DNA from 2 places in the Pandoraea apista genome. Region 1 is predicted to be linked to the other one. Evidence: riboswitches for the same ligand, from Rfam matches in the RefSeq annotation. Region 1 holds a riboswitch; the other holds the start of a gene.
What was found. A riboswitch is a leader RNA that binds a small molecule or an ion and turns the genes downstream of it on or off. The one in region 1 is predicted to bind thiamine pyrophosphate.
Positions count from the first base shown of each region.

Region 2: it holds a riboswitch for thiamine pyrophosphate, as region 1 does, so the genes downstream of both, AT395_RS01860 (FAD-dependent oxidoreductase) here and thiC (phosphomethylpyrimidine synthase ThiC) in region 1, are expected to answer to the same signal.

Region 1 covers NZ_CP013481.2:1,364,378-1,367,789, forward strand. The annotation lists gene thiC (phosphomethylpyrimidine synthase ThiC) at 1-1,733, opposite strand, end outside; TPP riboswitch at 1,807-1,905, opposite strand; gene pdxR (MocR-like pyridoxine biosynthesis transcription factor PdxR) at 2,029-3,412, opposite strand, start outside.
Region 2 covers NZ_CP013481.2:410,735-414,146, reverse strand. The annotation lists gene AT395_RS01870 (thiazole synthase) at 1-217, opposite strand, end outside; gene thiS (sulfur carrier protein ThiS) at 219-416, opposite strand; gene AT395_RS01860 (FAD-dependent oxidoreductase) at 433-1,566, opposite strand; TPP riboswitch at 1,701-1,828, opposite strand; gene AT395_RS01855 (ABC transporter ATP-binding protein/permease) at 2,082-3,412, shown strand, end outside.

The DNA of each region.
Region 1 (3,412 bases):
GAGTCCTTCGGCAGCGTTTCGTCGTGGAATTCACGCGCCTTATCCGGATCGAGGCCCAGGTTGAACTGGTCTTCCCAACGGAATTCGAAACGTGCCTTGGAAAGCGCATTGTCGCGAATCTGCGAGCCCGGGTGGCCCTTCGCCAGATCGGCGGCGTGCGCCGCGAGCTTGTACGTGATGATCCCTTCCTTCACGTCGTCCTTGTTCGGCAAACCAAGGTGCTCCTTCGGCGTGACGTAGCACAGCATGGCCGTGCCGTACCAGCCGATGGTTGCCGCACCGATGCCCGACGTGATGTGGTCGTAGCCGGGGGCGATGTCCGTCGTGAGCGGCCCGAGCGTATAGAACGGGGCTTCGTCGCAGTACTCCAACTGGAGATCCATGTTCTCCTTGATGAGCTGCATCGGCACATGGCCCGGGCCTTCGATCATGACCTGCACGTCGTGCTTCCAGGCGACTTGCGTGAGTTCGCCCAGCGTCTTCAGCTCGGAGAGTTGCGCTTCGTCGTTGGCGTCGTAGATCGATCCTGGGCGCAGACCGTCGCCAAGGGAGAACGCGACGTCATACGCCTTCATAATTTCGCAGATCTCTTCGAAGTGCGTGTACAGGAAGCTTTCCTTGTGATGGGCGAGGCACCACTTGGCCATGATCGAGCCGCCGCGGCTCACAATGCCGGTCATGCGGTTGGCCGTCATCGGCACGTAGGCGAGGCGCACGCCGGCGTGAATCGTGAAGTAATCCACGCCTTGCTCGGCTTGTTCGATGAGCGTGTCGCGGAACATTTCCCACGTCAGTTCTTCGGCCTTGCCGTTCACCTTTTCGAGCGCCTGATAGATCGGCACCGTGCCGATGGGCACCGGGCTGTTGCGCAGAATCCACTCGCGCGTCTCGTGAATATGCTTGCCGGTCGAGAGATCCATCACCGTGTCGCCGCCCCAGCGGATCGCCCACGTCATCTTGTCGACTTCTTCGCCGATCGACGACGTCACGGCCGAGTTGCCGATGTTCGCGTTGATCTTCACGAGGAAGTTGCGGCCGATGATCATCGGCTCCGATTCCGGGTGGTTGATGTTGTTCGGGATGATGGCGCGGCCGCGCGCGATTTCGCTGCGCACGAATTCCGGCGTGATCTCGGCGGGAATGCTGGCACCGAAGTGCTGACCGGGGTGCTGGCGCGAGAGCAGCTTGGCCAGACGCTCGCCCTGCGGGCCAGCATTGCGCACGCTTTCGATGTATTCCTGACGGCGCAGGTTTTCGCGAATCGCGATGTATTCCATCTCGGGCGTGATGATGCCCTGACGCGCGTAGTGCATTTGCGTCACGTTCTTGCCGGCCTTGGCGCGGCGCGGCGTGCGATGCAGGCCCGGAAAGCGCAGATCGGCAGTGGCGGTGTCGGCGGCGCGCTCGCGGCCGAAGGTCGAGGTCAGGCCCGGCAGCGCTTCGGTGTCGCCGCGTTCTTCGATCCAGCCGGCGCGCAGGGCGGGCAGGCCGGAACGGATGTCGATGCGGGCGTCGGGGTCGGTGTACGGACCGGACGTGTCGTAGACGTAGATCGGCGGGTTCTTCTCGCCGCCAAAGCTCGTCGGCGTGTCGGATTGCGAGATTTCACGCATCGGAACACGGATGTCGGGGCGCGAGCCGGTGACGTAGATCTTTCGGGAATTCGGCAGCGGTGCGATCGCGGCTTCGTCCACGCGCGCGTTGGCTGAGAGGAACTTCGGATTGGCGTTCATGCAATGTCTCCTGGCGGGGCACGTGTTGACGCCGATAAATTCGGCGCAAAGCGGCTCAGGAGCATGAACGGGGGCGAGGAACTTCTACGCTCCCTGCGCTGGCATTATCCAGATCAGGTTCTAAGGGTATTTCTCACCCACAACTCACGTTGCAGGACCCCTGCGCTAGCTTTGCGGCAACGATACACCGACATGCCCGCCAAACACAAGCACGATGTGTCCCGAAAAACGTGAACGGATGATGGTGCGATGCGACATGAAAAGGTCGATGAAAACCGTATGTGAGACGCCATCGTCACCGGGCGGCGAGGGTTTTGTCATCGTCGTCGAACACGCGGGCGAGGCGTTGGGCAACATCGTCTGCAAGCGTTTCGGGCACGTTGGTGAAGCTCATCACGAGCGCAGGTGGCAATGGGCGGGCAACGCTGAAGAACGATAGCGCGCCCGGCGCCAAGCCGTGACCGACGGCCGTGCGGCACAGCGCGCGATCCTGGCGATGCGCCTCAATCCAGCCGAGCAGATGCATGCCGCCAGCCTGCTGCGCGAGTTCCATGCGTTCCGGCAGGTGTTGGCGCAGTGCTTGCGCAAGCGCTGCGCGACGCTCGCCGTAAAGCTGACGCATGCGTTTGATATGGCGGCTGAAATGGCCCTGAGTGATGAAGTCGGTGATGGTGGCTTGTTCGATCCACCCCTGTGCGGGGGAGGTAAGCGAAACGTTGGCGACGAACGCATCGCACAGCGCGGGAGGGACCACCAGATAGCCGAGACGCAGGCCAGGAAACAGCACTTTGCTGAACGACCCGGCGTAAAGCACCCGTTCCCCGCCATCCAGACTCTTGAGCGCGGGCAACGGCGCACCGGTGTAGCGGAATTCGCTGTCATAGTCGTCCTCGACGATCCAGCCGTCGTGCGCCTGCGCCCACGCCAGCAAGGCGAGACGGCGCGCCAGCGGCAGCGTGACGGATAACGGCGACTGGTGCGATGGCGTTACCACCGCGAGCCGTGCATCAGGGGCGGCCCGCTCGCCTGCGGCGACGTCGAGTCCGTCTTGGTCCACAGGCACCGGCACTAGCGTGGCGCCGGTCATCCGAAGCCCGGCTTGCGCGCGGAAATAGCCCGGATCTTCGCACCACACAAGGTCGCCCGGGCGCAGCAGCACGCGGGCGATCAAGGCGAGCGCCCCCTGATAGCCCGCCGTGACGATGATTTGTCCGGGGTCGCAGTGGATACCGCGCGAGATCGCCAGATAGCCGGCAATGGCTTCACGCAACGGGGCCCAGCCGATGGCGTTTTGGTAATGCAGTCCGTCGGGGGAAAGATGCCTCGCATGGCGCGCCGCGAGCCGTGCCCACAATTTGCGCGGGAATTCGTCGAGGGCGGGCATGCCGTTTTGCAGCGGGAGCGGCATGCCGAACGCGTTGAGCGGAATGCTGCTGGGGTTATCCGGCAAGTCTCGCACAAGCACTTGCGAGGACCGGGACGTTTCGTCCCGGCCCAGCTCGGAACGCCCCGCGCTGCCGGCGACCGCTCGCGCGGCGGCCTTGAGGCGCGTGCCTGCCAACTGCGGATTGACGCGGCTCCCGGCGGCGCCGTGTCCGATCACGAAGCCTTCCGCGACCAGTCGTTCGTAGGCGGCTTCGACCGTACCTCGCGCCACGCCCAGTTCGCTCGCGAGCGCG
Region 2 (3,412 bases), 950 kb from region 1:
CTTCCGACGCCTGTGCGCCGGCACCGGACAACTGACGGCGCAGCGCTACCGTCACCATGCCCGGCCGCGCAGTATCGATGGAGTCGTTGAGCGCTTGCAGCGACGGATAGCGCGCCGTGCCTAGCAGAAAACGACTGCCAAAGCGGGTGTCGTACAGCGTAAGCGCGTCGCGCGCGCTGCCTGCGGCCACATTGGCCGATTCGGTGAATGCGTTCATTTCAGCCTCCGGCCACCGGTTGCACGACATCGATCTTGTCGCCCTGCGCGAGGGTGCGCGCAGCGTATTGCGTCTTGGGCACGAATTGCCCGTTGATCGCCGCCGCAAACGGCGGCTGCGCGCCGTAAGCGGCGAGTGCCTCGGCCAGCGTTGCCGTCTCGGCCACACTCAGCGTCTGTTGATTGATATGAATGTCCATCGCGTACAGCTCCCTCTCATGCCTGACGGAACAGGTCCGGCCACGGCCGGCTCGCTCGCCACGTCTCCCAGTCGAACGCATTCGGTGAAGCGCCCGTCGATTGCATCAATGCCTGCGCCAACGCGCAAGCCTCTCCCGTGACTGCCGGCGCGAGCAGATAGCCGTGCCGGTACAAGCCGTTCACCCGCAGCAGCCGCGCACCGTCCCACTGCACACGCGGCAGATGGTCGGGCAGCGCGGGGCGGCAGTTGACGTTCAACTCGATGATGCGTGCCTCGCCGAACGCCGGGTTCAGCGAATAAGCCGCCGAGAGCAATTCGAGCGCCGAGCGCACAGTCATCGGCGACATGTCTTCTGACTCGAGTTCGGTCGCGCCGATCACATAAAGGTCGTTTTCCTTGGGGGCGATATAGATCGGATAGCGCGGATGCAGCAACCGCACCGGCCGCCGCAATCCGATACCCGGCGCGTGAATGCGCACGACCTCGCCACGCACGCCCCGCAGGCGCGCGAGCACCCCGCGTGCGCCCAGCCCGCGGCAATCGATGACAAGACCCGCGTCGGGGTAGGCGCCTTCCGCGATCTCGGTATGCCAATGCAGTTCCGCCCCCGCTTTCTCGAGGCCGGCCGCCAGCGCACGCAGCAGTTGGCGGTTGTCGAGCTGCCCCTCGTTCGGCAGCAGCCAGCCTTCCTGAAATCGCCCGGCGAGTGCGGGTTCGACCTCGCCCAACTGCGCGCCCGTCACCCGCTCGACCCCGCCGCGCAGCAACTCCGGTGGCGCTTTCGCGCGCATGCGGCGATCGAACATCACGGCCTCGGCGCGGTCGGGGTTGTGCCACACGACCAGCGTGCCGTTGCGTTGGAAGAAAACGTGCTCGGGCAGCCCGTCGATCAACGACGGCCAGCGCTCGAGACCCGCCGCGCCCATCTCCACGATGCTCGGCTCAGCCACAGCGGCCTCGGCCAGTGGCGCGAGCATGGCGGCCGCCACCCAGCCAGCGGCAGACGAACCGTCGGCATCGCCCCGCTCGTACAGCGCCACGCGCACACCGGTGCGAATCAGTTGCCATGCGAGCAGACGGCCGGACAGTCCGCCGCCGAGCACGGCAACGTCAGGACGGGAAGTGGCACGGGAAGTCGAGGCGCTCATACGCGCACCGCCGCGCAAGCCATCACGGCGCGCAGGCACTCAGGGGAAAACGAAGGAATCTGTGGAAGGCAGCGCATGGGGTCCTTTCCTCATGAAAGCAAAAGGACGAAACGGTGTTGGACACCTTACCCCCACTGGAGTAGTCGGAAACTTCCCACGCCGGTATTACCCGGGTCGGGTGCAAAGGGTCTCTCTCAGCCCCGTGACGCCGTTACGCATGGTCATCACCCGCGTCCGACACGGAGCACCCCTGTTTCGCCCGCAGCCATTACAACATAGATGCCGACGCCCGTGCAAGCTGGGCTCCCGGCCGATTGCACGTCCGTTGCGTCTCGTTTTTTGACGAATCTCCGGGCGCTTGTAACGGCACGTAAACTGGAATTCGACGTAACCCGAGTTTCGGAGCCCAATTCGTGCAACGCAGCATTGGGAACTGAGGTCAAATGAGCCGTCGTCCCCCATAACACGTTGCCCCACTGCGGCATTGCCGCCAGACGATCATGGTTCACACGCCGATGTCTTCCCAACCTCCCGAAGCGCCGCCGACCGGCAGCCCTGTCGCCACGCCCGCGCCCAAACCGCCGAAGCACCCCACGGCCTGGCAATTGATCCGGCCGTACTGGGTGTCGGAGAAGCGTTGGGAGGGACGCCGGCTGCTCGCCCTCGTCGTGGCGCTGAATCTGGCGGTCGTGTTCATCAACGTGCGCCTGAACGCATGGAACGCCAGCTTTTACGACGCCCTCGACAAGCGCAACTGGCCAGTGTTCAAGTCGTCGCTCGCCGAATTCGCGGTCCTCGCCTTCAGCTTCATCATCATTGCCACGTTCCGCACCTACTTCCGTCAGATGCTCGAAATCCGCTGGCGGCAATGGGTGACGAATATGAACCTGTCGAAGTGGTTCACCCGTCAGGCGTACTACCGTATCGAACGCGACCATCTCGCCGACAACCCCGACCAACGTATTTCGGAAGACATTCGCACGCTCGTGAGTTCGTCGCTCGCGCTATCGCTCGATTTGCTCACCACGCTCGTCTCGCTGTTCTCCTTCATCACGATTCTCTGGACGATCTCGGGTGCGGTGTCGTTCTTGCTTGGCGGCATGAACATCACGATTCCCGGCTACATGGTCTGGGTCGCGGCGCTCTATGCCCTCGTGGGCTCGTATTTCATCTTCAAGGTCGGCCGTCCGCTCGTGGGGCTGAGCTATCGGCAGCAACAAGTGGAAGCCGATTTCCGTTTTCTGCTGGTGCGTTTGCGCGAGTCGGCCGAACAGGTCGCGCTTTATCGTGGCGAAGGCGCCGAACTCTCGCGCCTGAAGTCGGCGTTCGGCGCGGTGCGCGACAACTGGTGGCAGATCATGGTCGTGACGAAGCGCCTGATATTCGCGAACTCGATTTACGCGCAGATCGCCATCGTCTTCCCGATCATGGCGGCAGCGCCCCGCTACTTCGCGGGCGCATTCACCCTCGGCGTGCTCATGCGGATCATCGACGCCTTCGGGCAGGTGAGCGACGGCTTCTCCTGGTTCGTGAACAGCTTCGCAACACTGGCCGACTGGAAGGCGACGATCAATCGTCTGCGCGAATTCACGCGGGTGATCGACGCCCCCCCTTCGCCATCCGACGCGAGCGCGATCTCCGTCGTGACGGGGGGCAACGCAGCATCTCCCGGTTACGCGGCGACCGATCTGCATCTCGCGCTTCCCAACGGCACACCGCTCGCGGTGGCCGGATCGTTTGCGTTCGCGCCGGGCTCGCGCTGGCTCATTCGCGGCCGCTCGGGCTGCGGCAAGAGCACCATGCTGCGCGCGCTCGCCGGCCTGTGGCCGTTCGGCAGCGGTCGCAT